DNA from 4 places in the Priestia sp. D3YE.R1 genome. Region 1 is predicted to be linked to each of the others. Evidence: riboswitches for the same ligand, from Rfam matches in the RefSeq annotation. Region 1 holds a riboswitch; each other region holds the start of a gene.
The links. A riboswitch is a leader RNA that binds a small molecule or an ion and turns the genes downstream of it on or off. The one in region 1 is predicted to bind cobalamin.
Positions count from the first base shown of each region.

Region 2: linked by a shared signal. The riboswitch ahead of ACOZIR_RS24610 (sodium:proton antiporter) and the one ahead of nikA (nickel ABC transporter substrate-binding protein) in region 1 are both predicted to bind cobalamin.
Region 3: linked by a shared signal. The riboswitch ahead of metE (5-methyltetrahydropteroyltriglutamate--homocysteine S-methyltransferase) and the one ahead of nikA (nickel ABC transporter substrate-binding protein) in region 1 are both predicted to bind cobalamin.
Region 4: linked by a shared signal. The riboswitch ahead of ACOZIR_RS00120 (ribonucleoside-diphosphate reductase subunit alpha) and the one ahead of nikA (nickel ABC transporter substrate-binding protein) in region 1 are both predicted to bind cobalamin.

Region 1 is NZ_JBLTHW010000007.1:30,803-38,928, forward strand. Features, by position in the region: gene rluF (23S rRNA pseudouridine(2604) synthase RluF) at 1-630, shown strand, start outside; gene ACOZIR_RS25240 (TRM11 family SAM-dependent methyltransferase) at 668-1,621, opposite strand; gene ACOZIR_RS25245 (hypothetical protein) at 1,882-2,040, shown strand; gene ACOZIR_RS25250 (tautomerase family protein) at 2,208-2,597, shown strand; gene ftsZ (cell division protein FtsZ) at 2,956-3,960, shown strand; cobalamin riboswitch at 3,963-4,152, shown strand; gene nikA (nickel ABC transporter substrate-binding protein) at 4,299-5,840, shown strand; gene ACOZIR_RS25265 (GNAT family N-acetyltransferase) at 5,910-6,425, shown strand; gene ACOZIR_RS25270 (CitMHS family transporter) at 6,752-8,053, opposite strand.
Region 2 is NZ_JBLTHW010000006.1:58,571-66,696, forward strand. Features, by position in the region: gene ACOZIR_RS24580 (response regulator transcription factor) at 1-220, opposite strand, end outside; gene ACOZIR_RS24585 (DUF418 domain-containing protein) at 391-1,605, shown strand; gene ACOZIR_RS24590 (ABC transporter permease subunit) at 1,633-2,325, shown strand; gene ACOZIR_RS24595 (ABC transporter ATP-binding protein) at 2,327-3,259, shown strand; gene ACOZIR_RS24600 (undecaprenyl-diphosphatase) at 3,406-3,999, shown strand; gene ACOZIR_RS24605 (organic hydroperoxide resistance protein) at 4,151-4,570, shown strand; cobalamin riboswitch at 4,676-4,858, shown strand; gene ACOZIR_RS24610 (sodium:proton antiporter) at 4,992-5,789, shown strand; partial or broken gene ACOZIR_RS24615 (M20 family metallopeptidase) at 6,021-7,183, shown strand; gene ACOZIR_RS24620 (DoxX family protein) at 7,252-7,674, opposite strand; gene ACOZIR_RS24625 (type 1 glutamine amidotransferase domain-containing protein) at 7,981-8,126, shown strand, end outside.
Region 3 is NZ_JBLTHW010000001.1:1,312,302-1,320,427, forward strand. Features, by position in the region: gene araA (L-arabinose isomerase) at 1-799, shown strand, start outside; gene ACOZIR_RS06810 (sugar porter family MFS transporter) at 952-2,331, shown strand; gene ACOZIR_RS06815 (metallophosphoesterase family protein) at 2,647-3,522, shown strand; gene ACOZIR_RS06820 (hypothetical protein) at 3,680-3,850, shown strand; gene ACOZIR_RS06825 (hypothetical protein) at 4,109-4,360, shown strand; SAM riboswitch class I at 4,442-4,552, shown strand; cobalamin riboswitch at 4,632-4,820, shown strand; gene metE (5-methyltetrahydropteroyltriglutamate--homocysteine S-methyltransferase) at 4,974-7,268, shown strand; gene ACOZIR_RS06835 (acetate uptake transporter) at 7,411-8,028, shown strand.
Region 4 is NZ_JBLTHW010000001.1:14,347-22,472, reverse strand. Features, by position in the region: gene ACOZIR_RS00125 (ribonucleotide-diphosphate reductase subunit beta) at 1-946, opposite strand, end outside; gene ACOZIR_RS00120 (ribonucleoside-diphosphate reductase subunit alpha) at 963-3,206, opposite strand; cobalamin riboswitch at 3,340-3,525, opposite strand; gene menC (o-succinylbenzoate synthase) at 3,804-4,907, opposite strand; gene ACOZIR_RS00110 (o-succinylbenzoate--CoA ligase) at 4,911-6,374, opposite strand; gene menB (1,4-dihydroxy-2-naphthoyl-CoA synthase) at 6,457-7,275, opposite strand; gene menH (2-succinyl-6-hydroxy-2,4-cyclohexadiene-1-carboxylate synthase) at 7,292-8,101, opposite strand; gene menD (2-succinyl-5-enolpyruvyl-6-hydroxy-3-cyclohexene-1-carboxylic-acid synthase) at 8,105-8,126, opposite strand, start outside.

The sequences.
Region 1 (8,126 bases):
GTAACCGTTAATGGAAAGGTTGCAAAAATCGGAGATCAAGTTGAGCCTGGCGATGATATTCGAGTAAGCGGCCAACAGCTTCGGATTGCTCGAAATAATGTATATATTGCGCTTAATAAACCAGTCGGCATTACAAGTACGAGTGAAAAAAAAGTAAAGGGAAACATCATTGACTTAGTCAATCACCCTTTGCGTATTCACCATGTCGGACGACTAGATAAGGATTCAGACGGCTTAATTTTACTTACAAATGACGGCGATATTATTAACGAAATTTTACGTGCAGAAAACAAGCATGAAAAAGAATATATTGTTGCAGTAGATAAGCCCATTACACCGGAGTTTATTAAAAACATGTCTGAGGGAGTAAAGATTCTAGGTACAAAAACGCTTCCTTGTAAAGTGACACAGCTGTCTAAGTACGAGTTTCAAATTATTTTAACACAGGGCCTAAATCGTCAAATTCGCCGTATGTGTGAAGTGCTGGGATATGAAGTATACCGTCTTCAGCGCACGCGTATTATGAATATCCATTTAAACAACTTACCTGTTGGGCAATGGAGAGATTTAACGAAAAAAGAGCGTACGCAGCTATTCAAAGAATTAGACTATGAACCTAAAGAGTGGTAAATCAAAAGACACCAGCCTGTTAGACTGGTGTCTTTTTTTATTCGCATACAACTACTTGTCTAGAAAATACGCTTTTGCGCGCTACGCAGCGATCTGAAATAGAAAAGCCAGCTTCATGAATCATATGGTCAATCGTATCTACTGTAATCACGACTACTTTATCCGCAAAGCGGCGAGCGTGTTTCAAAATAGAAAGCTGATCTTCAGGCGTCGCGTGGGTGTAGAGATTGTAAGGCATGTCGATGATAGCTACATCATAGTGAGTTGTAACATCCGAAATCGGTCCAGTTTTGACATCACCGCTTAAGCCGAAATGCGCAATATTTTCACGAGATCCGTCGGTCACAAGTGGATTGATATCGCGTCCTACAATATCAATGCCCATTGAAAGAGCCTCTACTAGGACTGTACCAATACCACAGCATGGATCAATCGCTTTGATTCCTTCAGGCTTTGGAACGGCAATGTTAGCTACAGCTCTTGCAAGGCGGGTACTGAGTGCCGTAGAGTATTCACGCGGTTTCTTCAAATGATGCAGCCATACAGCTTCGCTTTTTTGATATTTTCCAAAATACCAGCGTCCTTCAAATGTAACAATGCCAAACAAATGGTCAGGGTTATGCAAGTCTGCTTCTGCTACAAAATGCCAACCCACATCACGTTCAATAGCACGCTGACCTTTATAACTTATTTTTTGATCTTTTTCCAAGTCATTAATTTTCATAAAAATGAGTTTGAATGTTTGATCTCCAAGGTCAATATCTTCTACTTGTTTGCAAATATCTGCAAGGTCATCTGATTCATACATAATATCTAATCGCTCTTTGATAAAAGGGCTTCTGCTTGGATCAAGTTTAACGGCACTTTTTATGATAGGTTTCTCAGTTTCAATTTCAAAAAGAGAGCGTCTCTCTAATTGACATAGTGAGAGTTCCTCTTCGCTGCATGCGTATGTGTAGATATACTGGGGCAGCTGCGTATGGTTATTCAATATCGTATCATCCTTTATCGTATCTAATTATCCTTCTTCTCAAACAATAGCGAGAAAAGAAGAGAAAAGCAACGAATTTAAATATATTTGGCCGTGAATACTAAATTGAAGCGCTACATAGTCCACTTATTTGACAAAACATGCTAAAATAACTGATGATAACCTGCATGTGCTGCTGTTTATACAAAAGAACTGGATCAAAGTTTCTCAAAAATCATTTACACACTGCTGACATTTTGATGAATAGGAGAGGCTACGTGATGTCTAAAAGTGATCATGAAAAGCAACAGATGAGTCGGGCTGATATGAAAAAACAAGCCAAAACATCCTCGCAAAACCTTGTGATGAACGTACTCATTGCCATTGTATCTGTATGTATTTTAGCTCTTATTATAAATGTTTTTATACTAATGAAATGAGCCGTTATGCTGCTCATTTCTTTTTATTAGGTTCAGCTTTTATTGAAGTTTTTGAGGTCTCTTTCAGTAGAGAGCACATTTTGAATAGCATATCTTTTTTTTACAAATGATAGTTGTGATATGATGAAGCAATAATACATTAGACAAAAAGCTGGAGGTTACTTAGTATGCCATTACTCAGATTTGATGTAATAGAAGGAAGAGACGAAAAAGAGTTAAAAACATTACTAGACGCTGCTCACCGAGCAATGCTAGAAGCCTTTGGCGTGCCAGAACGTGATCGTTATCAAATTGTACACCAGCATCCTGCTCATGAAATGATTATTGAAGATACAGGTCTTGGCTTTGAGAGAAGCAAGGATTTGGTTATTATAAGTGTGACGAGCAAACAGCGAACAGAAGAGCAAAAACAAGCTCTTTACAAATTAATTGTAAAAGAGCTGGGAGAAAGCTGCGGTATTCAGCCAAACGACATTATGATTTCAATTGTTGAGAACGGTAATGCTGATTGGAGCTTTGGCATGGGGGAAGCTCAATTCTTAACTGGGAAATTGTAAAACGGTTTATTATCTAGAGAAGCCCTTATTTCTAAGGGCTTTTTCTCATTTTGTCTATAAAAATATTATTCTCTTAGTCACATCTTACTCAAAATTAAATACAGACATCTGTCAAATGAATGATACAATAAGCTTATATGCCGTTTTGAGTGGGAAAACCAAAAAAAGTTCGGCGTACTAACTTCAGAACAACAATAATTTTACATAAAGATGTAAAGATTTAAAGGTTAAAAGAGAAATGTATAAAATCTGTAAAACAAAAGAACAGTTACGCGTTAAATATAGGAGTAAAAGGTTCTTCACGTGTTTTTTCGGATAATAAGAGAAAGTAATTTTGATCATTGAGGAGGAACTTAGAATGTTTGGATTTGATGCAGATGTATCGCCGTTAGTGCGAATTAAAGTAATTGGAGTCGGCGGTGGAGGAAATAACACCGTTAACCGTATGATTGAACATGGTGTACAAGGGGTAGAATTTATTGCCGTTAATACGGATGCTCAGGCGCTTAATTTATCTAAAGCAGATGTGAAAATGCAGATTGGTGCAGCATTAACGCGAGGATTAGGTGCAGGAGCTAATCCAGAAGTAGGAAGAGAAGCAGCCGAAGAAAGCAGAGAACAAATTCAAGAAGTACTGCAAGGCGCAGATATGGTATTCGTAACAGCTGGCATGGGGGGAGGCACTGGTACTGGAGCAGCTCCGGTTATTGCCCAAATTGCCCGTGAACTAAATGCTTTAACAATTGGAGTAGTTACTCGCCCTTTCAAGTTTGAAGGAAATAAACGTACGAAGCAAGCAGTAGGCGGTATTACTGCGATGAATGAATCGGTAGATACCCTTATTGTGATTCCAAACGACCGCTTGCTTGAAATTGTCGATAAAAAGACGCCTATGCTTGAAGCATTCCGTGAAGCAGATAATGTTCTTCGCCAAGGTATTCAAGGTATTTCAGATTTAATCGCTGTTCCGGGGCTGATTAACCTTGACTTTGCTGATGTAAAAACAATCATGTCTAATCAAGGATTTGCGCTTATGGGTATCGGACGAGCTTCCGGATCAGATCGGGCAATTGAAGCAGCGAAAAAAGCGATTTCTAGTCCGCTGCTAGATGCATCGATTGATGGAGCAAGGGGCGTGCTGTTGAACATTACGAGCGGCAGCAGCCTGAGTCTTTACGAAGTACAGGAAGCAGCAGATATTGTCACGTCCGCTTCTGATCAGGACTTAAATATGATTTTTGGGTCCGTGATCAATGAAGATTTAAAGGACGAAATGATGGTAACCGTTATTGCCACTGGATTTGATGATGAAGACATTTCACCATCAGCTTCTACTTCTAGAGTTTCAAGAGCACGCTACTAAATTAAATAACAAGCTTTTATGGTGGTAATTGTTTTTCAATTGCCTTAAAAGGGAATCCGGTGCAAATCCGGAGCGGTCCCGCCACTGTAACAAGGAGCCTTATGTCAAGAAGCCACTGTCTATTTAGAGACGGGAAGGCGGTATAAGGCAGTGACTTGAAGCCAGGAGACCTGCCATAAATCGCAGCACACAATAACCTACGAGGATAGGGAGGTGTTTTGGCAGAATCAAAAATACGATAAACAAGGGATACGTTTATCTAGATTTGTTGTGAAGGCAAGCACTTCTTTTTTAAGAAGTGCTTTTTTGTGTATTTAAAATAGAAGGTGGAAAAATGAATGACAAATAATAAAAAACTTGTATCTATATTACTTTTTGTTTTACTTTGTCTTACTGCTTGCACGTCTCATGAAGAGAGTATGAGTATGAAAAAAGGAGAGAAAACGGATAAAAGCGCTACATTTTTATTTAATTTCACACCTGCAACCCTTGACCCCCATACCGATGATGATTACACGGCAGTTCGTGCCGGAGTGGGAGAGACGCTTGTTAAGATTAGCGACGATTTAAAACTAAAGCCTTGGCTTGCTGAAAAGTGGGAAACAAAAGATAACGGTCTTACGTGGACATTTGCAATAAGAAAGAACATCACGTTTCAAAATGGAAAAGCGCTGGATGCAAGCGCCGTGAAGTCTTCTCTTCAAAGAGCAATAAATCAAAGCTATGCGATGAGAAACGCTTTAAAAATCAAAGAAATGAAAGCAAACGGTCATATGCTCACAATTACGTTAAAAGAACCAATCCCTAAATTTCCTTCTGAATTAGTGCATCCAAATACAGCTATTATAGACGTTCATGCTTCTAATATAGCTAAGAAGCCCACTGGTACGGGCCCATTTCGCGTCTTGTCTTTTGATCAAGGAAATCAAGTGAAATTAGGGAGATATGAACATTATTGGAATGGGAAAGTGAAATTGAAAAACGCGATTTTTGCATTTAACGAAGATGCTAATGCGCGAGTTGCTGCTCTTCAATCTGGAACAGCCGATATTATTTATCGCCCGCCTTTAGAAAGCTTGAGCACTTTACAAACAGATCCGTCTTTTAAGGTAAGTGGAGTACCTAGTGTGCGTACCCATTTATTGCTTTATAATCAAACCAATGACGCATTAAAAGATGAAAATGTAAGAAAAACTATCGATGCTTTATTGAACCGAAAAGAAATTGTCAGCAGCATAATGAACAATCAAGCGGCAGCGGCTCGAGGGCCATTTTTACCCCAATTTCCTTTTGCTGATAGTACTGCTAATGATCAAAGAGGTATCGTATCTGCTAGAAAGTATTTGGAGAAGGCAGGTTATCAAATCAAAAATGGAAAAGCAATCAGAAACGGAAAGCCATTATCGCTCTCTCTTGTCACATACAGTTCTTTGCCAGAACTTCCTTTGATTGCTCAGCTTATACAGTCTAATGCGAAAGAGTTAGGAATCAATATTAAGATTCATCTCGTTGAGGACAGCGATGAATATTTAATGGCAAAAGATGATTGGGATTTAGCATTGTACAGCCTTATCACAGCACCTAGAGGGGATGCCAGCTATTATTTAAGTACGAACTATTTGCCCGGCGGTGGTTTAAATGCCAGCCGGATTAATGATGATAAGCTAACAAAAATGATTCACCAGTTAAATTCCACAGTAGATGACGCAAAACGAGATCAGTTAGCCAAACAAGCAACCGCCTTGATTAATAGAAAAATGCTGACGTCATCGATTGTACACCCAAACATTGTTGTTGCTTATAATCAAAAAGTGAAAAACTGGACAACAAATCCAAGCGAGTATTATATGCTGACTCAGCATTTAGATGTAACCTCATAGTCAATATTGAGGCATAGATAGGGAAAAGAGAACGTATAAAATGACAGATAAAAGGACGTGACAGTAACCGTGCAAGAAGTACAAATGTATCAAATTAAAGAAGTAAGAGAAAAGGATGCTGAAGTGGTTCAGTTTGTCATGAATATGCGAAATGAACTGTTTCCTATGCTGGAAAAAAATCAGCTTCCTGTGGATTTGCTTCATTTTAATGAACATTATGTTCAAGCGAAAGGCGCTGCTTTTTTTGCAGCTGTTACGGAAAGTCAACAAGTAATTGGGACCATTGGTTTATACGCTTACGATGGACGGTTTCATGCATTAAAAGAGCGATATGAACATAGAACTGCAGCCGAGATTGTAAAGTGCTATGTGGATCCAGCGTACCGACGTCTAGGCATCGGACAGCAGCTGTTAAAAGCGGTTGAACAATTTGCCCAAAGTCATTTTTATGACACGCTGTATCTGCATACTCATCCTTTTTTACCTGGAGCTATTCCTTTTTGGGCTTCACAAGGCTTTATCAAAAGGCTAGCTGAACAGGATGAACCATGGAATACGCTGCACATGGACAGAAAAATACAATGAGTCATAACGTAACGAGATAATACAGTAATTACCATGGAATCTATATACGGGCTCGTGCTATAATGAACGTAACTTACATTTATAGCCTGTAGGGCAAGTCCTTACAGAAAAGAACCACGTTTCGAATTGGCTGAAACGTGGTTCTTTTCTATGAAAAACAAATAAAAAAATATTTTTGAAAATATATATATGAAATCGCTTTCAATATAATGAAATATATTATATAATTACTAGTGTTGTGTTGTACTTTGTTAGTGTTAAATCAATATCCTACATGTGTGAGCCGATTGCCTTATGGTAGTCGGCTTCCTTTTTATGGTAGGATCCTAAAAGGAAATAGCATTCGTTAAAATGGCTGTAATCGTCATGATGATAGTTGTCCCAAAGGCCCATTTAAAAAGGAACTTTTGATGCTCGCCGAAATCTACTTTAACCAGTCCGATCAGAATGAAAGTAGCAGGCACTAAAGGGGATAGAGGAAACCCAGTTGTGGAATGTCCCAATAAAGCTGCTCGTCCTATTTCTACCGGTTCTACGCCAAAATTAGCGGCTGTATGGCTAATAACAGGCAAAATGCCAAAGTAATAAGCATCAGGTGAAAACACAAAGCTAAGAGGAAGGCTCGTTATTGCTACAACTAAGGGTAGGTGAGAGCCTAGCCATTCAGGAGTAAGACTGACAATTGTATTGGCCATAGCGTGCATCATTTTTGTTTCTGTAAAAACGCCTGTAAAGATTCCTGCTGCAAAAACTAATGTACTAACCATTACAAAGCTGTTTGCATGACTTAAGATTCTTTCCTGCTGCTCTTTTGGATGAGGAAAATTAACAAATAAAGCAATGGCAAAGGCAATGGCAAATAAAATGGGAATAGGGAGTATGTCTAAGATCAAGAGAGCCATTAAGCAAAGTGTCAATAAGGCATTAAACCAAAAAAGTCTAGGCGGCTTTGCAGGTGGCTCATGAGCTGAAAGCTGTTCAGCAAAAGCCATGGATGCCCCTTTTAAATGAATGGTTCCTAAGCGCGCTTTCTCTCTTTTTCCAAGTAAGTATGCTGAAAATAAAGTCCACATCAATCCGGCTGCCATAGCTGGAATCAGAGGGTTAAATAAATCTGATACTTCTAATTGTAGACTTGCTGCCGCTCTTACTAGAGGACCTCCCCAGGGAATCATATTCATAACACCCGCGCTTAAACTAATAACACACGCAAGTATTAGTCGGTTCATTCCTAATTTTGTGTACAAAGGAAGTAAGGCAGAAACCGTAATTAAAAATGTAGAAGAGCCATCTCCATCCAAGCCAACGAGCATTGTAATAACGGCAGTTGCCATTACAACTTTTAAAGGATCTCCTTTCACAATGTTTAGGATACGAGAAATCATAGGATCAAATAAACCGACGTCAATCATTAATCCAAAATATAAAATAGCAAAAACGATCATGATGGCCGTAGGAGCTACTTTCAAAATACCTTTCATCATCATATCTCCCATATCAGCACTAAAACCTCCAATTACCCCAAAGAAGATAGCGACAAAAATAAAAGCAACAACCACGGACAAGCGTTTACTAATAACAAGAAAAAGAAACGTTACAATCATTCCAAACCCTAACAAAGAAAGCATTATTCATCACCTCTTAAAAAAAGTTAGAAAATTCTATTAATTTATATTATAGCATTAGAATTAATGTTAAAGT
Region 2 (8,126 bases), on a different contig from region 1:
AGAGCTCACGAATTTTAGGACAAATATCAAATCCGCTTTTATCGGGAAGCATGACGTCCAACAAAATAATATCAATCGTTTTATTATGTAAAACATCTAGCGCTTCTTGAGCGGTGTGAGCTTTATAGATTTGGTTGAATCCTTCTTTTTTTAATACTGTCTCCAACATTTTGACAATAGCAATTTCATCATCAACTAGCAATATAGATGCATCTTCCAATATAAATCACCTCTGTTTCATTTCATACGTATTCGATTTTAGCATAAGAACATTACGAAAAGATTAACAAAATTGGAAAATGTTAAAGAAAAGATAATCTCCCGTTTATTTTCTTGAAAACTTCATTTCATATACTAAATATACAGACACATAGTAAAGGAGTTAAAAGGATGAGTAATGATTTTAGGCGAGTTAAAGTAATTGATAGTATGAGAGGATTCAGCTTGTTTGGTATTTTACTAGCGAATATGCTGATTTTTCAATATGGTATTTACGGAAAGGATATGATTCATCTCTTCTCGCTATCACCAAGTGATTCAGCAGCCTATGTCTTTTTAAAAGTCGCGGTAGAAGAAAGTTTTATGCCAATCTTTACTTTTTTATTTGGCTATTCAATGGTGAAGATGAAAGAAAGCTTAGAAAGAAGGCAGTTAGGAGTAAAAAGGCATTTCTTTCGCCGCTTTCTTCTGCTTCTAGGGTTTGGCCTGCTGCATGGAGTACTTTTATGGGAAGGAGATATTCTTACGTTTTACGGAATGATGGGGATATTTTTATTAGTTTTCTTTTTAAACCGTAAAGCTAAAACGCTGTTGGTATGGGCATCAATTTTGCTGATTCTGACCGGAGCGGCTGGTTACGGTTCATTACACGATAACATGTATCTTCTTAGTGATAAACAAACGCTTACCACATACGTAAAAGATACGATTCATGTGTATGGAAGTGGAACTTATGAACAAATTAAAGACCACCGCAACAATGTTGATCCGATGAATATAGCAGGATATAAATTTGCTTTTGCCTTCTTGTTTACACCATTTATAATGGGTGCTTTGTTTTTGTTTGGTATGTATGCGGGGAAGAAAAAGTGGTTTTACGACGTTTCAGCTAATCAAAAACAGTATGGCCGTTGGGCGGCCGTGTTGGTTCCGCTTAGCTTGCTGTTAAAAGGAACTATGTACGTATGGCCAGATGCTAATTGGGCTGGTTCTACACATATGTTAGGTGGGAGTCTCTTATCTCTTGGTTATATTGCAGGCTTTGCTTGGCTATATGCGAAATACGAGAAGTCATTTTTGATGAAGGCTTTTGAAAGCGTAGGCAGGATATCGCTTAGTAATTATTTAATGCAAACGGTTATATGCACGACGATTTTTTATGGTTATGGATTAGGTTATTTCGGAAAGCTCGGCATGATTGCAGGGGTTTTTGTCTGCATAGGTATTTACGGAATTCAGCTTATCGGCAGTTATATGTACGTGCAAAAATTTAAAACTGGACCGGTGGAAAAGCTGCTGCGCATATGGACAAATTTTTCTTGGAGTGGAAAGCCAAAAGAGAAAAAAACTTTACCGTCAGAAGTAAATCATCCTTTTGTTGGATGATAGCAGTCAAACTTATGTCAAAAGGAGATTTTAAAAATGTGGGCCATTAGTATAAAAGAGTTTCAAAGCTTATTTAAAAGCATTAAATCAATTATCGTTATTATAATCGTATGCGGTGCTTCCTATGGAATAGCCCATATAGTTAGTCAACTTGGAGGTCAACTGACGAGCGCACAGATTCGAGATGGAGCCAACGGGGGAATTTTGGCGATGCTTCTCGGGTTCGGACCTCTGTTTATTTCAAGTCTTTCTCATAATGTTATTAATCAAGAAATTAAAACAAGGACGGCAAGGTTTTTAGTTACTAAAACATCAAGAGAGCGTATTGTACTAGGGAAATTCTTAGGTATTTGTTGTTTCTGGCTCGTTTGTATCTCTCTTTCATTTCTATTGATTGCGTTTATTTCGCATCATTTTTCTTTTTATATATTTTTAGAGTGCCTACTATTCACTATGTGCATGATTTCATTTGTATTAATGCTTTCAGCTTTGATGCCAAACCCAACTCATACTATGTTTTTATCAATTATTTTATCGTTTGTTCTACCGGTACTGAGTGGATGGAGCATATTTTCATCAAAAGCGTACATTGCATGGTTTAAGTATGTGACACCCTACTACTATTTAAAGTTGGAGAAAGGGTATCTAACAGTTCTGCTTATTTTTGCAGCACTTTGTTTATGTACGGCACTTTGGAGTTTTAAAAGGAGAGAAGTATAATATGTATGCTATAGAAACAAGTAAATTAACTAAAAAGTATGGATCTAAAACAATTGTTAACAGTATTAATTTACAGGTACCACAAGGAGAAATTTACGGATTTTTAGGGAGAAACGGAGCAGGGAAGTCTACATTTATTAATATGCTTACCGGCGTTTCATTTCCTTCAGCAGGAGAATTTACGCTGCTGGGACAGAGTGATATTGATTTAGAGCTTCAGAAGAAAATAGGTGTGCTTCCTGACTATGCTAACTTTTACGATGAGATGACAGCGCTCAATCATTTGCGCTATTTTTTAAAGATAAATGGCCATCGTTTTTCTAAAGAACACTGTAGTGATGTACTGAAGAAAGTAGGATTAGAAGGACATGACCATCAGAAAGTTGGAAAGTTTTCATTTGGAATGAAAAAGAAGTTAGGAATTGCTCAAGCAATTATAACAGATCCAGATCTTATATTTTTAGATGAACCAACTTCTGGAGTAGATATTGAATCTGCTCTCCACATTCATGAATTAATAAGAGAACTTCAAAATCAAGGCAAGACGATTTTTATGACGTCTCATAATTTAAATGAAGTTGAGAAGATTTGTACACGCGTAGCGATTATGAAAAATGGGGTTATTTTAATAGAAGGGACAATGGAAGAACTGCGCTTTCAATACCAAGCGAAAAAAACGGTGATGATTAAACATGATCCTTACCCAAGCAGCCATAAAGAATATATTCAACAGTTTTTCCGTACGGTGAGTCCGGACGTGGAATACCATCACACGTACACAAAAGTGATGCTTCAAAAAGAGAGAAATATCCCTCTGATTATTCGCGAATTGATTCAATGCGGCATCGATATTTATCAAGTTCACGTAGAAGAACCTTCTTTAGAAGAAATCTTTTTGCAAAAAAACATTGTGGATCATTCACAGGTAAGTTAATGGGCAAAAGTCCGTTGGCTTACTACTCATCCTGAATACGTTATTTATAAATATCAGTTAGGAAGCCTCTGACAAAAACATGTTCATTTTCGCAAGAAACTGATAAGATAGCTAATGACATTTAAAAATAAGAAAGGATTTCGATTATGTTATCAGCTATTAATTCAGTAGACTATGCCATTTTCCATGCGGTGAATCAGTATGCCTCGCATGTGAAGTTTGTAGATTCGCTAATGGTATTCTTTGCAGATTATGCCCAGTATGTACTTATCGTTTTACTCGGCTTGTTTTTACTTATTAATAAAAACGGCAGCCGTGTTGTAGCATTTCAAGCTTTATGTGCTTGTGCCACAGGAGTCATTATCAATAAAGTGATTAGTTTATTTGCTTATCGAGATCGTCCGTTTATCTCTCACCACGTGAATCAGCTCATTGATCACGCCGCGAATTCTTCATTTCCAAGCGATCATGCTACATCTGCATTAGTTATCACTTTTACCATTTGGCTGCATTTCAAACGTTCAGGACGCATGTGGGTTTTCATGGGTGCACTCATTGCATTTTCACGCGTATGGGTTGGCGTTCACTATCCATTCGATGTGTTAACAGGAGCTATTTTAGGCTGTGTGCTGGCGCTGTTTATTCATTATGTTATTTTTAATACGAAAATCATGAGAGCTATTACTAATCTGTCTATTTTTCGAAAATCAGCTTATGACGGGCAGTCTCAATATTATTAAGAAAAAGTCGCAAATACGCGGCTTTTTTTATTGGGAAATTTTTAATGTATTTAATACTTGTTTTTTAAAATTAAATTTTGTACAATTAAATTACAGAAACGATAAATAAAAACATCTAATAAAATTACTAAAAAAGAGGAGAGATTTATACATGAAAGCTTTATATGAAACAACAGTTGTTAACACAGGTGGAAGAACAGGAGAAGTTCACTCTTTAGATAACATCTTTAACTTAGACGTGGCAACACCGCCAGCGCTTGGTGGAGAAACAACGACAGCAACAAACCCAGAGCAGCTATTTGCAGCCGGATACAGCGCTTGTTTCAACAGCGCGTTAGAATTTATGCTGAAAAAACATAACGTAGAAATTAAAAGCAGTGAAGTAAAAGCTACGGTTCAGCTGCTTCCAGATAAAGCTGATCAAGGAGTAAAAATTGCTGTAGCGCTTGAAGCTCATATCGAAGGCTTAGATTTAGAAACAGCGAAAAAGTATGTAGACCTAGCTCACTCATACTGCCCGTATTCAAAAGCAATCAGCGGTAACGTAGACGTAACGGTAGAAGTAGTTTAATTGCTTTAAAAAGCCCTGCTAAGCATGTAAAGCTTAGCAGGGCTTTTTTATTTGAATTTTCTCTATTCATTTGTAAGGAGTACTAGTATAATGAGGAAGAAAATGAATCATTCGCACAGTTTAGGTGCTCTTACATAGAGTAAGAGGTAACAGGGAATCGAGTGCAAATCTCGAGCGGTCCAGCCACTGTAAGCAGGGAGTTTTCTATCATATCGTCACTCAAAACGGGGAAGGCGGTAGAAAATGATGATCTCAAGCCAGGAGACCTACCTATTCTGTACACTTGACTCTTCTAGGAAAGAGGCGGTGTATCAAGGTACGCAGTGAGCAATTGCTGTTTATTTTCATATGCCGACACATCCTCAATTTCTATAGAATTGAGGCTTTTTTACGTTTTATTTTAAAAAAAGGAGTGTAGGAAATGGAAGGTTTATCAGTTTTTTTACTTGTCTTTTTATTAGGAATCAGGCACGGATTGGATGCAGACCACTTAGCTTTTATTGACGGCCAGACCCGATATAATTGGCGAATGGGCAGCCGTTTTGCCCCGTGGGTTGGAACGCTGTTTTCACTAGGTCACGGAGGGATGGTGGCCGTCACGGCCGGGGTGCTGGGCGTGGTGATGAAGAATTTTACATTTCCATCGTATTTCGATCATTTTGCATCTTGGGTATCCATTATCTCCCTCTTTCTAATCGGGACATTAAACACATATCATTTGCTTCGAACTAAAAATAAAGAAGAAGAGTTTCAGCTGAGCGGGTTAAAAGGGAAGTTTATCCCGAAAATCGCAAAAGGAACAACGAATCCTTTTTTAATTATTCTTGTAGGAGCATTGTTCGCTTTAGCAGCTGAAACGGTCAGTCAAACGGCCGTGTGGTCTCTAGCTGTAGGGAACGCAGGCAAGTATACGCCGCTTTTATTAGGACTAGTATTTATGTTTGGAATGATGCTGACAGATACAATCGATTCACTGATTGTACATAAAATGGTGAATGAATCGAGTAAGTTTGGGCAATCTGCTTCTCGCTTGATGGGCTGGGTTATTGTTGTCCTCGCATATGGTGTGTCATTCTATTTAGCATTCACTTTCTTTAACCCATGGGCTGAAGTAAACTTTGAAATGGTTGGCGTTATTCTATTTATTTTTTTAGTGTCTATGTTTATTTTTGTTAGTGTGAAGTCAAAAGGAAAAAATATCAAAATAAATATCAATTAATAAAATGAAAGCTTTAATCTGTTGAAGATTGAAGCTTTTTTGTATAAATTTGTTGAAGTTTATGGCTATTTTCCGTCGGTTATGAATAAGTTAAAGTATTATCTGTATTTAAAGGATGGAAAATTGTCTGAAAACCATTATAATTAAGGATAATTTAAGAACGTTATGTGAAACGTAGAACATACTTATACGTACAATAAATAAAAGCAGTGAATGCACAAGCAGCAGGGGTTGTTTGGAGGAGGAATTGATTTGAGTCAGGTAATGGTAGAACAAAGCGTATTTAGTTATTTAAAAGAACACGAACAAGAGATGCTCGAAGATCTAGTGGGATTTGTGAAAAAAGAATCACCATCTTACAGTAAGGAGTTAGTGGATCAGTGTGGAATGTATTTAACGGAGCTGTTTCAAAAGCGTTTAGGGATAGGGTATGAAATCATAGAAAAAAAGAAGTAGGAAACCACTTGAAATTTACGATTGGGGAAGGAGAAAAGCAGCTTTTAATTATCGGTCACTTTGACACAGTATGGGAAAAGGGAAGGCTGAGCTTGAGAACAGAAGGAAACAAGCTTTATGGTCCGGGAATTTTAGATATGAAAGGCGGCATTGTGCAATCTATATGGGCGATTAAAGCAATTCAAGAACTTGGCTTAGCACTGGATAAAAAAATTGTGTTTTTCTGCAATTCAGATGAAGAGATTGGGTCGATTTCTTCTAAAAAATATATTGAAGAAGAAGCACAAAGAAGTGAAGCGGTGCTAGTAGCGGAACCGGCGGTGGCGGGTTCAGGTGCGTTAAAAACGTCGCGCAAAGGAGCGGGGATCTTCACCGTAAAAGTATGGGGACGAGCAGCACACGCGGGTAATCATCACAAAGAAGGAATCAATGCCATTGAAGAACTGGCGCGCCAAGTGATTTTTCTGCAGAGCTTAACTGATTATGAAAAAGGTACAACGGTAAACGTTGGGACGTTTACCGGAGGCAGCGGTACAAATGTAGTTCCGGAGTATGCAGAAGCGCACGTGGACTTACGTGTTTCTACCGAAGAAGAAGCCGAGCGCATGACGGATATTATTTTAAATTTAACACCTATTTTAAAAGGGATTAAGCTAGAAGTAACGGGAGGCATGAACCGTCCTCCGATGGTGAAGTCTAAACAAACGGAAGAGTTATTTGAATGCGCTCAGTCAATCGCGGCCAAACTCGGGATGAAATTGGAAGAAGCAGCTGTGGGCGGCGGAAGCGACGGGAATTTTACAGCGGCCATTGGCGTTCCCACGTTGGATGGATTAGGAGCATGCGGAAAAGGAATACATGCGGAATATGAACATATTCAAATTGATACGCTGTCCGAGCGTTCTTCTTTATTTGCGAATTTGCTGCTGCAAATATAAAAAAAGCCCGCCTCAAAAGGCGGGGACTAATCTGAAAGCTTATAGTGGGAGAGTATAAGTTTTCTTTTTTACTTACTGCTTTCTTCTTGAAGAGAAAAGGCAGTTTCTTTCTTTTTGAATACCACTCCATCAAGAGCAAGGAACTGGCTTCCTGCAAGGAACAAGTGAGCAGACATGGCAATTAAAGCGATATCAAACTCAAACCCGCCAACAAATCCGCTTTTAAGCTTGGCTGTGAAAATAGCGCCAAGCATAACGGCTACAAATAAAGCAGCTACGACTCTTGTTGCTAGACCAAGAATAATAAGGACCCCACCTACAAGTTCAATCGTTGCAACAATGTAGGCCATAAAACCAGGGATTCCTAAGCTATCAAAGAACCCTACTGTATTTTCAATCCCGCCCTGCCATTTTTGAAAACCGTGTACTAAAAATGTAAAACCTAATACTAAACGAATAATAAGTGAACCAATTTCGACGTTTTTATTCACTTTACTTCCTCCTTTAAGTTTATTTAATTAAACACTACGTTATGTAGTGTGAAAGCCCGAAAAAAGAAATATAGCCATTAATTTAGAAACTCTTTCTTATTTGGATAATTTTACAACATTACAAACATCACACTACACATTGTAGTGTGATGTTTGTCCTCAGTCAAGTGAAAATATGAAATTAGATCATTTGGCATACAAAAGTTTCCTAAAGGGAACTTGAAAAATCCTTTAATTATGTACAAGTTAGTCCCTTATTTTCAATCTTATTCTCCAACATGCTATACTGATGGCGGAGGTGTTACGATGCGTTTAGAAAATAAAAGAGTTATTGCGCTTGTTAGTGCAGACTTTGAAGACCTAGAACTATGGTATCCAGTGATGCGTCTTCGAGAAGAAGGAGCAGAAGTACATTTAGTTGGAGAAAAAGCAAATGAAACGTACATGGGGAA
Region 3 (8,126 bases), on a different contig from region 1:
CGGAATCGGTGACCTTGTTCAATATGTCAATGCCGTTACGGAAGAAGAAATTAATGATTTATTTGCTGAATATGCCGACGCGTATGAGTTTGTTTACGGCGATTATTCTGCAGAAGACTGGGAATCTAGCGTAAAAGTACAGGCAAGCTATGAAATTGCGATTAAACGTTTTCTAGACGAAGGCGGATACGGCGCTTTTACGACTAACTTTGAAGATTTGTACGGCATGAAGCAGCTTCCTGGTCTAGCGGTACAGCGCTTGATGGCACAGGGATACGGCTTTGCTGGTGAAGGAGACTGGAAAACAGCCGCGCTTGACCGCCTGCTCAAAGTGATGAGTCATAATCAGTCAACCGGCTTTATGGAAGACTACACGTATGAATTAGCACCCGGACGTGAGTCAGTGCTTCAATCACACATGCTTGAAGTAGACCCGACGCTGGCGGTAAATAAGCCAAAACTAATTGTCTCTCCGCTAGGAATCGGCAACCGCGAAGACCCGGCCCGCTTAGTGTTTGACGGTAAACAAGGAGAAGGCGTAGTGGTTTCTATGGCTGACTTTGGTACGCATTACAAGCTGTTAATTAACGAAGTATCGGCATTTGAGCCGGAAGTTCCAGCTCCAAATCTTCCGGTAGCGCGCGTGCTTTGGAACATTAAGCCGAACTTCCAAGAAGGCGTTAAAGCGTGGATTGAAAACGGAGGAGGCCACCATACGGTTCTTTCATTAAATTTAACGACCGATCAAATTGTGAGCTATGCAAAGCTTGTGAATTTAGAATACGTCATCATTAAGTAAGCATTTATATTTCCAAGGGAGCACTGCTTCCTTGGAAGTGAAAATATAGCGTAACTTAGTAAAAGAACGCCGTTTTTAAGAAATAATGAAAGCGTTTTAAAAACGTGTGATAGACAGCAAAACTAAGGCAACAAAAAGGGGGATCTATAATCATGAGTAAAGTATCAAGTAAGTTTATCTTCTTTTTCGGCTCATTTGCCGGTATTTTATTCGGTTATGATATTGGGATTATTGCTGGTGCAGAAGGTCATATCCGTGAAGCGTTTCATTTGAGTCCACTCTGGCTGGGGATTGTGGTTTCGTCGCTAATGGGAGGAGCAATTATCGGTTCCATTTTAAGCGGATTATTAGGCGATAAGTTTGGACGAAGAAAGTTAATTTTAATTTCGTCGATCATCTTTCTTTTAGGCTCCATCGGTTCAGCGATTGCACCAGAGGAAATTACGTTAACGATTGCGCGCGTCTTTTTAGGTACAGCAGTAGGAACAGCTTCTTCTTTAGTTCCTGCTTATATGTCAGAAATCGCACCTGCTCATATTCGCGGGAAGCTTTCAGGTTTAAATCAGTTAATGATTGTAATTGGATTATTATTAAGCTATATCGTAGCCTTTATTTTTGAGCCGGTTCCAAACAGCTGGCGATTAATGCTTGGCAGCGCCGGTATTTTTGCAATCGTCTTGTGCATTGGTATGATCAAGCTTCCAGAGTCACCTCGCTACTTAATTAAAAACGGAATGGCAGATAAAGCGCGTGAAGTGTTGCGCACGCTTCGTTCCTCAGCAGCGGAAGTCGAAGCGGAAGTGGCTGAAATTCAAAGCGTAGCTGTGTATGAACAATCAGGCATTAAACAGCTGTTTCAGAAAAAGTTTCGTTTAGCTTTAATTATCGGTGTCGGAATGGCAACTTTTCAGCAGATTCAAGGCTCAAACTCAATTGTTTATTATGCAACAAGCATTGCTCGTCAAGTTGGTTTAGCGCCGCAGGTAGCTGCTGGTTTTACGGTTATTGTTGGGGTAATCTTCGTTGTGACAACACTTATTTTTCTGCAGTTTGTTGATAAATTCAACCGCCGTACCATTCTTACGGTTGGCGGAGCGGGAATGGCTCTTTCCTTTTTTACACCGGCTATTCTTGGAGCAGTAGGTGTTAATGAAGCTGTCGTTAACTGGGTTACGCTAATTGCTCTTTGCTGCTTTATCCTTTGCTATGCGTTTTCTTGGGCGCCGCTTACGTGGATCATTGTAGGAGAAATTTTCCCGCTTTCTGTGCGCGGAATCGGTGCTGGGATTTCATCTGCTTTTAACTGGACAGGATCGCTGGCAGTAGGGCTTGTGTTCCCTATTTTAGCTGATCAGTTTAGCTTAGGCGTTATCTTTTCAACGTTTGGGATCATTTGTGTTCTCGGACTATTCTTTATACGCTTTGTAGTTGTCGAAACAAAAGGACGTAGCCTAGAGCAAATTGAAACGGACATGGCAGCTCGTTCTGAAAGAAATTCTTTAAGTCCAGTTGAGCGCAATAAATACGTCTAATTGTTGTTTAAATGTAAGAGGCTGCGATAAAAGTATGGTAGCCGAAGTGAAAAACGAACCACTGATCAAATTGTTTGATTAGTGGTTCGTTTTTTTATGGTGAATGCAGGTTTCATCTGTTGAGTTTCTTCTAACTTTTATGTTGTCCCATCAGTGCTGAACAAAATGAAAGAATAGATAGGCTATGGAAACTCATTTAAATGTGCGTTCTGCTTACAAGACGGTAGTGACCTTCATCAACAAATGCTCATATAAATAAGTAAGCTTGTTTACTTTTAACTAACTTTATTTATTAATAGGGGGATTAACTAATTGATGAATTTGACGCTTCATGAACGTTCTGAAAGATTATTAAAGCAAAGAATTAAACAACTAAATCCGAGAGATCCATTCAACTTTGTTTTTATGGGCGACAGCAGAGGTGACGGACCAAACGATAATTGTTTTACGATGAGCGGTGAATTTGAGCTTGTGTTAAAAAAGGCGGTGGAATTGAACCCGCTGTTTATTATTCATGGGGGAGACACCGTCTATACAGGGAAAAAAGAGTATTTGGAGCACTTTGTTAAAGTTGTTGAAAAAATTGCACCAAATATTCCTATGTTTGTATGCGTAGGGAATCATGATGAACTATACCTTGATGAAAGCAATCTCGAAAACTTCAGAGCCACTATCGGAAAAGTACACTGGGTCATTGATATTCCTGTCTATAACTTCCGGTGCATCGCATTAAATAATGTCATCAGTCCCAAAAATAAAATATATGGATTTACAGATAGAGAGCTTCATTATTTAGAGCAGCAGCTAGAGGATGCTCCTTGTAATACCGTTTTAGCCATGCATGCCCAGCCAAATATCGGCCGGTGGACAAACCTTGAAGGGTTTCCTGTAACGACTCCTCAAAGTCAAGAATTTTTTGATTTAATTCAAGAACACCGCGTGAAAAAAGTGTTAGTCAGCCACGTGCATGCGTATGACGAGCAGTTTATTAGAAAAAACAGAAACGGGTCGTTTACGCTTGGAAGAGGCACTGATTTTGTATTGTCAGGAGGCGCGGGTGCTCCCCTTGATTTTGAGCCGCCTTTAATTTTAAATAATTATAATTTTACGGAGTTTTTTGTTAGCCGGTACGACATTTTAGGCCCTCTTCTTTGGAAGGATTTTGGACGACCTCGAAGAAGTTGTTTGTAAAAACAAGAAAGTAGAAAGCTAGGTTCAAAAAAAGAGGCTGGGACAAAAGGGTTTTAGACGAAGTGAAAAACGAACCATTGATCAAGATGCTTGATTAGTGGTTCATTTTTTTTATTAGGGTAAACGTAGATTTCATGTGTATAAGTCTTTCTAGCAGGTGATTGGAGGACAAGACGAAGACTCCGGCGGGAAAAGCGGAAAAGGTGAGACCCCACAGGAGCGTATGCGACGAGGAGGCTCAGCGACCGCCCGCGGAAAGCGAAGTCTTGTACGGAAATCAACTGCGGTGTCACAAGCGATTCAGCTCATGTATCCCAGTTGCCTTTAGATGAGATTCACTTCGTTATGTCTCAACCTCTTTTGGAAAACCGTACGAAACCTTGTAGCAGAAGGTTCAGTCAAACGTTATAATAGATAATGAATGATGATATATTCTCTATATTTGTCATATATTTGTATTACATATGTAATTGAAGAAAAACATTCACTTGATATACTGTTTAATGACTTAACTTTATCTTAAAATTCACAGTGAACTGCCTGTTTATAGAGGCTTAGAACATACACAGCAAATGGAGGAGCTATCATGGCAAACGAAAAGATGCAAGAAGGACTTAATCGTTTTATTAAGGAAGATTTAAATGACCTTTTAGGTAGACTGTTCCCTTTAATGGATCGGGAGTGTGCGGAAGAAAAGAGAATGCTTATTGAAACCGCGGTAGAGTACATTTATTCTTCAGGGTATCATCAAGGAGCAAAAGACTTGATCGAAACACATCGAAAAGATGATTACAAATTGTTAAGGCAAAAATTAGCGTCAGCACCTCCTGAAAACTAATTTTTTTTGCAATTTCTTTTGACAACGTAAATGTAAGGTGTTAAGATGACTCTACATTCAAAATATTATAAATAATTAAAACTCTTATTGAGAGAGGCGGAGGGACTGGCCCTGTGAAGCCCGGCAACCATTTAACATTCTTGTTAAAAAGGTGCTACATCCTGCAAAGCGTACGGCTTTGAAAAATAAGAGAGGATTTCATAGATACTATGCCTCTCTATTCACGATAGAGAGGCTTTTTATTTTATGTGAAGGTATTTTGAATGAACAATTTCATAGAAATGCATCAGGTGCTGTGTAACGAATGTACGCAGCTTAAAAGGGAAGACCGGTGAAAAGCCGGCGCGGTCCCGCCACTGTAATGGGGAGCAACTTATTAACCACTGTTTCATGCTGAAATGGGAAGGGATAGGAAGCGATGAACCTAAGTCAGGAGACCTGCCTGTTGTATGCACTTAAGCTCTACGGGATATAGAGAGGAGTGAGGAATACGTGTTGAGAAAAACAGGCTATCTCAACTTTAGTTAAGTATGCGTATCATCTCTCTTTTCATTTCGAAAAGAGAGATTTTTTAGTTTAGCGGAAAAAAAGAAATATACAAGGAGTGGAAAAAATGAGCAGTGTAAAAAGTTCAAACGTAGGTTATCCAAGAATTGGTGAAAAACGAGAATGGAAAAAAGCGCTCGAACTGTTTTGGGCAGGAAAGCTAGAGAAAGATATCTTTCTACAGGAAATTGAAGCTCTTCGTCTAGGGCATCTAAAAAAACAGCGTGACGCAGGAATTGAATTAATTCCAGTCGGCGATTTTAGCTTATACGATCACGTGTTAGATACAGCCGCTATGTTTGGTTTGGTGCCAAAGCGCTTTGAATATGACGGAGGGCCGGTATCGCTTGAAACGTATTTTGACATCGCGCGAGGAACAAAAGGTGCGGTAGCTTCTACGATGACAAAATGGTTCAACACAAATTATCACTACATCGTACCCGAGCTTGAGGAATGCACGCCGGCACTTGTAGAAAATCACCCGCTTCAATTTTACAAAGAAGCAAAGCAAAAGCTAAATATCAAAGGCAAACCCGTTATTTTAGGTCCAGTAACATTTGTGAAGCTGTCAAAAGGATATAAAGAAAGTGAGTTTAAAAAAGTAGTTGAACAATTTGTTCCTCTGTATGCAACTATTTTAGCGGAGCTGCAGGCAGAAGGAGTCGAGTGGGTACAGATAGATGAGCCGGTTTTAGCTACAACGCTATCAAAAGAAGACCTGGCACTGTACAAAGAAGTCTATCAAGTCCTGCATGACGCGGCACCGAACGTCAAAGTCATTTTGCAAACGTATTTTGACAGCGTGGATCACTATAAAGAAGTAGTCGCTCTTCCTGTTCATGGTATTGGCTTAGATTTTGTACATGACCGAGGCGAAAATCTCACGGCGCTTAATAAATATGGTTTTCCAACTGATAAAGTGCTGGCAGCAGGAGTGATTGACGGACGAAACATTTGGCGTGAAAACTTGGACGAGCAGCTTTTAACGCTTAGTGAAATTGAAGAAGCCGTATCAAAAGACCGTTTGATTCTGCAGCCTTCATCAAGTCTATTACATGTTCCTGTCACGGTGAAAAGCGAAAAAACCATTGAGCCAATTCTAAAAAACGCGCTGTCTTTTGCAGATGAAAAGCTGAAGGAAATCACGCTTTTAACAAAAGCGGTGCAGCAAGGAAAAGAAGCAATAGAAAAAGAAATAAGTGTAAGTAAACAAGCGATTCAAGCATTAAATGGATCATCTTTTCGAAATCACCAAGACGTGCAAAAAGAGCTGAAGCAGCTGCACAGCTATAAAGCAGAGCGTCAAGCGCCGTTTGACGTACGTCAACGCGTTCAGCAAGAAGCGTTTCAGCTGCCGCTTCTTCCAACGACAACGATTGGAAGCTTTCCGCAAACAAAAGAAGTGCGAAAAGAGCGTCTAAAATGGCGTAAAGGAGAACTAACAGACGAAGCGTATGAAGCGTACATTAACGAGGAAATCAAAAAATGGATTGAAATTCAAGAAGATATCGGCTTAGATGTACTTGTGCACGGAGAGTTTGAGCGTACGGACATGGTCGAATACTTCGGTGAGAAATTAGGAGGCTTTCAGTTTACGAAGTTTGGCTGGGTGCAATCTTACGGTTCTCGCTGCGTGAAGCCGCCGCTTATTTACGGAGATGTCTCATACGAGCAGGCGATGACGATCAAAGAAACGGTCTACGCACAGTCTCTAAGCGATAAGCCGGTTAAAGGAATGCTGACGGGTCCGATTACGATTTTAAACTGGTCGTTTGTGCGTGATGATATCCCGCGCTACGACGTGGCAAATCAAATTGCGCTTGCTCTTAGAAAAGAAGTGGAAGCACTTGAAAGTCAGGGCATCTCGATGATTCAAGTAGATGAACCCGCGCTGCGTGAAGGACTGCCGTTAAAACGAGAAAATTGGGAAAGTTATTTAAACGCCGCGGTGTACGCATTTAAGCTAGCCACGGTATCCGTGCAAAATGAGACGCAAATTCACACGCATATGTGCTATTCGGAATTCGAAGAGATTATTGATGCGATCAAAGCGCTTGATGCCGACGTCATTTCCATTGAAACGTCTAAAAGCCACGGTGAATTAATTTATGCGTTTGAAGAACATACGTACAATCAAGGAATTGGACTTGGCGTATATGATATCCACAGTCCGCGCGTACCAAAGCTTGAAGAGCTGACACGAAACATTGACCGCGCTTTGAAGGTGCTTGATCCTGCATTATTTTGGATTAATCCAGACTGCGGCCTTAAAACAAGAGGAATCAGCGAGACGGTTGAAGCCTTAAAAGTGATGGTTGAGTCTGCAAAACAAACAAGACAAAATTTATTACAAAACGTTTAATAACAAGAAAGTAAAGACCAAGCAGTGTAAACGCTACACTGCTTGGTCTTATGGGTTTTTTAAAGGCCAAAAATATCCATTGACACTTCCCGTAGATTTTTGTATCTTTTTAAAGGTGTTTTTAAAATCAGGGAGGTACAACATGAGTAACAACAGCACGCAGCACGTTAAAATTGTAACAGCGGATCCATCAGCGCTAGGCCTATTCGGACTTGCCATGGTGACACTTGTTGCATCGTTTCAAAAGCTTGGGGTAACCGATGGTGTTTCATTGGTATTGCCATGGGCGATTTTTTTAGGCGGGATAGGGCAGCTAATCGCGTCTATGCAAGATTTTAAACATAATAATACCTTCGGCGCAACGGCTTTTGGTGCCTTCGGGTTATTTTGGCTAGGTGTCGGCATGACATGGCTTATTCAGCTTGGAGCATTTGGGGAAGCGCTCGCAAAAGAAGCGGATCCGAAGCAGCTCGCATTTGCTTTTGTCGGCTACTTAATTTTCAGCGTTTTTATGACAGTTGGAGCAATGGGCACTCATAAAGTATTATTTATTATTTTTGTGTTAATTGATTTCTTATTTATTGGATTATCGCTAAGTACATTTGGTGTGGCATATGAATACACGCACTTACTAGCAGCAGTATCAGAGCTATTGATCGCTCTGTTTTCATTCTATGGATCTGCAGCGGCTGTATTAAATACTCACTATGGTCAAGTTGTGCTTCCGGTGGGCAAGCCGTTTGGTGCATTTATCAAATAATCAAGACGTTAATTAAAAAGCGAAGTAGGATTGAATTCTGTATAATGCAGAGGTCAATCCTTTTTTGTTTGGGCATTTTTATATATAGTAGAAAGAGA
Region 4 (8,126 bases), on a different contig from region 1:
CAATAATCCAACGAAGAGGATTTTCAATCGGTGCTTCTGGGAAAGCAGCTCGACCGAAGCCTAACTGATTACAGCGTTTGTTAGCCATATATTCAATGTACTGCTGCAGTTCTTTCATCGTAATGCCATCGAATTTTTCTCCAATAACAGATTCCGCCCATTCAATTTCAAGACGGGCCGCCTCTTGGAACGTTTCAACTACAAACGTTTCTAGCTCCTCCGTACGATAAGCTGGATTTTCATTTAGTACTTCCTTGAAAATCTTTTCAAATAATCCAACATGAAGCTGTTCATCACGATTGATATAGTTAATCATCGTAGATGTCGCCACCATCTTTTGATTTCTCGCAAGATTATAGAAGAACGCAAATCCGCTATAGAAGAAAAGACCTTCTAAAATAACATCATATACCATAGACTTCAAAAAGTTTTCAACCGTTGCTTCTTCGCTAAATGCTTTATATCCGTTTGTAATAAAGTCATTTCGTGCCCGAAGCTTTTCGTCTGTACGCCAGTATTCAAATACTTCATCTTGTTTCCCTTTTGGTACAAGACTTGATAAAACATATGAATACGAATGATTATGAACCACTTCTTGCTGCGCTAAAATAATCATTAGAGCATTAATCGAAGAATCGGTTACATAGTCAGCTACTTTGCTAGCATAATCTGATTGAATACTGTCCAGCAGCGCCAGCAGGCCAATAATTTTCAAAAAGCTCTCTTGTTCGTCAGCGGTTAACTGAGGGAACTGCTTAATATCTTGACCCATATTAATTTCAAACGGCGTCCAGAAATTAGCTAGCATACGCTTGTATTTAGGGAACGCCCATGAAAATCGGACGTCATCCCAGTTTAGAATATTGGAGCTCTTGCCGTTGATGATTCCTGTCGAACGGTTCGGAGCTGTTTCGTTCATTAATTCTCGTTTTAACATGCTTGTCATCAATTATTCACTCCTTTTAACTATGACAGCTTTCACATTCTTCAATGACTTCACTTGATGTTGAACGTACGTAATAGGTCGTTTTTAATTTTTCTTTCCATGCCGTCATATGAAGATCCAGTAACTCTTTTGCTCGGATATCGTTTTGTACATATAAATTGAATGAAATAGATTGATCAATATGGCGCTGGCGCTTTGCGTTTTGCTTAATGCTCCAGTGCTGATCAATTAAATAAACGGACTTATAATACCAGTTTGTTGCTGGCGATAAATCTGGTGCCGTCACTGGGATTTTATAATTTTTCTTTTCCTCTGAATAAAACTTACGGAAAATCGGATCAATACTTGCCGTAGAACCCGCGATAATAGATGTTGATGAATTAGGTGCTACAGCCATTAAGTATCCATTTCTTATCCCATTGCTTTGAACTTCGTTACGCAGTTCATTCCACGCTTCGCTTGTGTATTCACGTGTTTCAAAATAAGCGCCTGACTCAAAATCTGAGCCTTTAAATAATGGATATGCGCCTTTTTCTTTAGCTAAGTTCATACTTGCCTGCACGGTTAAGTAAGAAATTTGTTCATACAATTCATCGCAGTATGCTACCGCTTCATCTGTCTCCCATGCTATTTTCTTCAAGGCAAGCAGATGGTTCCAGCCAAATGTGCCAAGCCCAACTGCGCGGTACTTTTGATTCGTTAGCTTTGCTTGAAGTACTGGCAAATCATTTAGCTCAATAACATTATCAAGCATGCGTACTTGAATTGGAATTAAACGTTCAAGCACATCTTCAGTTACGGCTCTCGCTAAGTTAATAGAAGAAAGATTACATACGACAAAATCGCCCGGATTCTTTGTAATAATAATTTTTCCGTCTTCCGTAATTTCCTCCGTTACGACCGTTGTACTTTGATTTTGCGTGATTTCTGTACATAAGTTACTGCAGTAAATCATACCCGCGTGGCGGTTTTGATTAGCTCGGTTAACCGTATCACGATAGAACATATAAGGAGTTCCGGTTTCAAGCTGCGAAAGCATAATGCGCTTGAAGATTTCAATAGCAGGCACTGTTTCTCTTGAAAGCTGTTCATTGTTTACACACTCAGCGTAATGAGTGCGGAACGAACCGCTGCCTTCTTCTTCATCATAAAAATCTTCTAACGAGTAGCCCATCAGCGTACGAACTTCGTGAGGATCGAATAAGTGCCAGTCTTCACGTGCTTCTACTTTTTCCATAAACAAATCTGGCAGACATACGCCAGTGAATAAATCATGCGTGCGCTGGCGTTCGTCACCATTGTTCAGACGCGCGTCTAAAAATGAAAAGATATCTTTATGCCATACGTCTAAATATACGGCAATAGCTCCTTGTCGCTGACCTAGCTGATCGACACTTACAGCCGTATTATTTAGCTGTTTCATCCATGGAATTGTTCCTGATGATACGCCTTTAAAACCTTTTATATCACTTCCTCGGCTTCTAATATGACCGAGGTAGACACCAATTCCGCCTCCATTTTTACTAAGCGTGGCCAAATCTGTATTGCTATCATAAATACCGCGTAAGCTGTCATCAATCGTGTCAATAAAGCAGCTAGACAGCTGTCCGTAGCTTTTTCCTGCGTTTGAAAGCGTTGGAGTGGCAACCGTCATATATAGACTAGAAAGCGCCCAGTACGCTTCTTTTACTAATGCTGTTCGATTTTCTTTCTTTTCTTGAGACATCAGTGTCATAGCAATGATAAGAAAACGTTCTTGCGGTAGTTCGTATACGCGCTTATCATGTGATGTCGCTAAATAGCGATCTGCTAATGTCAACAATCCAATATATGTAAATAAACGATCGCGTTCAGGAATAATGACTGAAGCAATTTCATTAATTTCTTCTTCTGTATATGTTTTTAATAGTTGTTTATTATAAATGCCGATTTTTGTTAGTTCTTGAATAAGCTGATAAAACGAACCGTACTTCTCTTTTTTATCATAACCTCGGCTGTCTGCTGCTTTTCGATATAGTTCGTTTAAATAGACGTCTGCTGCCACGTACGTCCAATCTGGTTCTTCCATTGAAATACGCTCTAGGGCTGCCAAAATTAGTACGTTTGCAACCTTTTCGTCCGTCATATTTTCCTTTACTGTAACAGTTTGAATAACCTTTTCCTCATACAAAGAAAAATCAAGCTGCGTAAATTCTTTTTTTAGACGTTCAATATATGCAGTTAATTCATGTAGAATTGTAGGCTTTAATGTATTCACCATAAATATGGCTCCTCTCTTCACTTCAAAATAAAAAATCGCTCACCGTACCTCGGTGAGCGAATAGAACGAAGATAGAAGAAGACACTAAGTCTTTTCTCAATCCTCGCTCTACCCTCTCACCTCCCGAAGAAGATAAAACGACATAAAAAAGGCAGGTCTCCTGACTTATGCTTCTTTTTACTTTAAGGCCTTCCCATGATGTTTACTCACAGTGGATCTCCTTATTTCATCAGCATTCACAGTTGCGGGGACAGCTTTGGATTTTCACCAAATTCCCTTTTAAGTCTTTTTATCAGACACCTTTTTCACTGGAAAACACAAAATATAGTATTTTATTATTGTTTAACAAACAACATATTGTGTTATGTTATAAACACATTATATAGGACAACTTAGAAAACTATCAACCTATTTTCAAAAATAATTTTGTTTTTTACGATAAAACCCTTCGACTTTTTTCATCAAACTATTCCATCATAACATGTTTTGACACGCTTGATGGAACAATGTGCTCTTTTTAAAAAATTTGTCCTATTTTTCTACTAAACATTGACAACATCAATAAAAAAAACCGTTTTTCATAAAAAACGGTTTTTTTTATTTGTATTCTTTTTCAAATGCTGTGATTGTTTTGATAAACTTTTTATCAATATCGTACCCGATCCCCGGTTTTTCCTTCACCTTTATTACTCCGGCTTCTACCTCTACTTCGGGCTTAATAATATCTTTTTCCCAATAGCGAGACGACGCGGAAATGTCACCTGGTATCGTGAAAGAAGGCAGTGTGGCAAGGGCAATGTTATGAGCTCGTGAAATCCCGGCTTCTAACATCCCTCCCACCCAAAGCCTTACACCGTGCTGGGCGCATAAATCATGAATCTGCTTTGCTACGGACATTCCGCCAACTCGACCGATTTTCACATTGATAATTTTGCAGCTTTTTTGTTCGATTGCATGACGTGCATCTTCATAGCTCACAATACTTTCATCTAAACAAATCGGCGTCTGCATTTGCTTTTGTAATAATCGATGATCAAGGATATCATCAGAACTTAACGGTTGTTCGATCATCATTAAATTCAATTTATCTAGTTTTTTCAATGAATCACTATCGCTTAACGTATAGGCTGAATTGGCATCAGCCATAAGAGGAATGCTTGGAAATTCATCTCGAATTTGTTTCAGTAGCTCATAGTCAGCACCCGGCTTGATTTTTACTTTAAAACGCTTATAGCCATCTTTCATGTAAGTCCTTATTTGTTCTTTCATTATAGAAATATCATTTAAGCCAACTACCACTCCAGCTTCTACAGCAGGCCTTACTCCGCCAATCACTTCAGCTAAGGGCTTATTTTGCCGCTTTGCATACAAATCCCATACAGCACAGTCCAAAGCTGCTTTAGCCATGTTGTTCCGCTTCAAAGGTTTGAATAACTTTTGAACATCTTCTGGTTTTTGAAGATGCTGATGAAGAAGCGAAGGAATTAAAAAATCGTCTAACATATGAAAACATGTCTGAATCGTTTCTTCCGTATACCAAGGAGATGAAAACGCAACGACTTCTCCCCACCCTGTAAATCCCTTTTCATCTTCTACTTCAAGCAAAATCAATTCTCGATCCTGGACCGTACCATAGCTTGTTGAAAAAGGAGAAAGAAGCTTCATGTCAATTTTATAGAGATGGACTTTTTTTATAATCATCGATTAACTCCCTTTCTGTATGAACGATGATAGCTTTCGGCGTATGATTTTATTAGAAGCCGTTCGGGGCAGCTCCTCTACTCGAACGAAATACTTTGGAAGTTTGTACTTTGCTAAAAATTGTTGAATGTGTAAAGATAACTCTTCATCTGAAACGTCTTCGTTTACAACAATACATGCAGCTGGAACTTGTCCCCATTTTTCATCAGCTACTCCCGTTACACCGGCCTCTTTAACAGCGGGATGCTTCAACAAAACATTTTCAATTTCAGCTGGATATACATTTTCTCCACCTGAAATAATGAGGTCCGAACGTCTGTCTAATACATATAGAAAGCCTTCTTCATCCACTTTCCCGATATCTCCTGTATAGAACCAACCTTGTTGAAGGGCTTTTTTAGTAGCTTCAGGTTTATTTAAATATCCTTTTGTAACATTTGGACCTTTAACAATGATCTCTCCTGCTTCACGTGTTTCATTTCCATTCTCATCTACAATTTTCATTGCACACGGAAATAATGGTTTACCTGCTGATCCAAGCTTTCGCAAACTGTCTTCAGGTGAAAGCGTAACGAACTGTGAAGATGTCTCTGTCATTCCATACGTTTGATAAACAGGAATCTCTTTAGTCACACAAGCCTCTAAAATAGTAAGCGGTGCGGGTCCCCCTCCTAAAAGCATACAGCGAAATGTATTTGGATATTTCCGCTCAGCTAATTCATCCAGCATATTGGACAGCATGGAAGTGACAACCGAAATAATTGTTACTCCTTTGTTTTCAATTGCTTCATTCACCGCTCTTGCTTCAAATCGTTCTTCTAAAATGATTTTCATTCCGTAAAAGACGCTCCGCATTAAAATAGATAAGCCACTAATATGAAACAAAGGCACCGCTATAAGCCAGCAGTCTTTTTCATTTAATCCTAAATTAAGCGCTGATCCAACGGAGCTCCACCAGTGATTTCCATATGTCTGCAGCACTCCTTTTGGATTACCTGTTGTTCCAGACGTATACATAATAGTGAACGTCTCCTCGAGATTCCACGTTTTTTGAAAATACGTTTCTGTTTCTGGAGAACTTTCTAAGGCAGATAAAGAAAGCTGAGTAATGGAACTTTGAAATTCTCTCATCAAAAATGCTTCATCCATAATAAGCAACGACACGTTTGCATCTGTTAGCTGATAATTGATTTCTGCGTTTGTCAAACGCGTATTGACGAGCAGCACCCGAGCGCCAATATAAGAAACCGCATGTAAAATCTCAATAAACTCCACGCTGTTTTTCATGCATAAAGCAATGGCATCACCTTGCTTTACACCGTTAAACGAAAGCTGCTGCGCTACTTTTTGAACACGCTTATGAAGCTCTTGAAAAGTAAGCGACGTTTGCGGTGTTTCTACCGCCACTCGATTTGGTGTCAAATATGCTCTTTGCATAAGCCCATTAGGAATCGTTTGGCTACTCATAAATTTCTCTCCTTTTTATACTGATTAACTAAATCAAATTGAAAAAACAGCCTGATGATAATCACCAAGCTGTTTCAGCTGCTTAAGGGAAACGTGGGAACTGTTGGAAGTCTGGATTGCGTTTTTCCTTAAATGCATCGCGACCTTCTTTTGCCTCGTCCGTTGTGTAATAAAGAAGCGTTGCGTCACCCGCAAATTGCTGGATACCAGCTAAGCCGTCCGTATCAGCATTAAATGCTGCTTTTAAGAAACGAAGAGCCGTCGGACTTTTTTCTAGCATCTCTTCACACCATTGAATTGTTTCAGCTTCAAGCTGCTCTAGTGGAACCACTGTGTTTACTAATCCCATGTCTAGTGCTTCTTGAGCGTTATACTGACGGCATAAGAACCAGATCTCACGCGCTTTCTTATGACCTACGATGCGAGCTAAGTAACCAGAGCCGTATCCTGCATCGAAGCTTCCAACTTTAGGACCTGTTTGTCCAAAGACTGCGTTATCCGCTGCAATTGTTAAGTCACATACAACGTGAAGAACGTGACCTCCACCAATTGCATAGCCTGATACCATCGCAACAACCGGCTTTGGAATTACGCGAATTAAACGCTGTAAATCTAGAACATTTAGACGTGGAATTTCGTCTTCTCCTACATAGCCGCCGTGGCCACGAACTCTTTGGTCTCCGCCTGAACAAAATGCTTTGTCTCCAGCACCTGCTAATACAATTACTCCAACGCTTGCATCGTCACGAGCATAAGCAAATGCATCGATTAATTCCATTACTGTTTTTGGACGGAATGCATTGTGCACTTCCGGACGGTTAATCGTAATTTTAGCGATTCCATTATATGTTTCGTATAAAATGTCTTCATACTGACGTACTGATGTCCATTCAACTGTCATCTTTATTTCCTCCTAATTATGTAGTAGCTAAGAACTCACTTACTATTCTACCAAAAATCTCGGGTTGTTCCACGTGAATTGCATGGCCTGTCCCTAAAATAATTTTAGAAGTAGCATTTGGTATTAATGTTTGCATTTCTTTGGAAATTAAACAAAACTTTTGATCTACTTCTCCTGTAATAAGCAAAACCGGCATCAACAGATCGTCCAGCTTCTCCCAAAGGGACGGCTGAACTCCTGTTCCCATTCCTTTCAAACTGTTGGAAAGGCCGATTTCTGTATGTGAAAGTCTTTCTTTACGCACCGCTTCTTGAACATGGCTAGGCAATTGCTTTTGAGAACTAAAAAGAGGGATTCCCTCCCAAAAGTTCACAAATTCTTCAATCCCATTTTTCATAATGCGGCTCGCCAGCTGTTCATCTTTTTCTTTTCTTAGCTTTTGTTCTTCTCGCGTTTTTAAACCAGGCGATGCGCTTTCTAATACCAACTTTTTCACAAGGTGTGGATATCGCTGAGCAAATGAAAGAGCAAGCCTTCCTCCCATCGAATATCCAATTACATTCACCTGTGATAGAGATAGCTGTTGAAGTAGCTCATGCAGTGCTTCAACAACTGCTTCCATTGAGTATGGTTTGATTTCTTTCGGAGCTGCTGATTGACCATGGCCAATAATATCAACAGCAATTACTTGATAGTCTTTAACAAATTTCTTTATAAAGGTACGCCATGTTTGAGAAGAACCTGTAAAGCCGTGAAGCAGAAGCAGCGGCTCTCCTTTTCCCTCGGTGTGCACATAGTAAGATACACCATTTAATTGATACATCATTGCCTATTCCTCACCGTTTGACAAA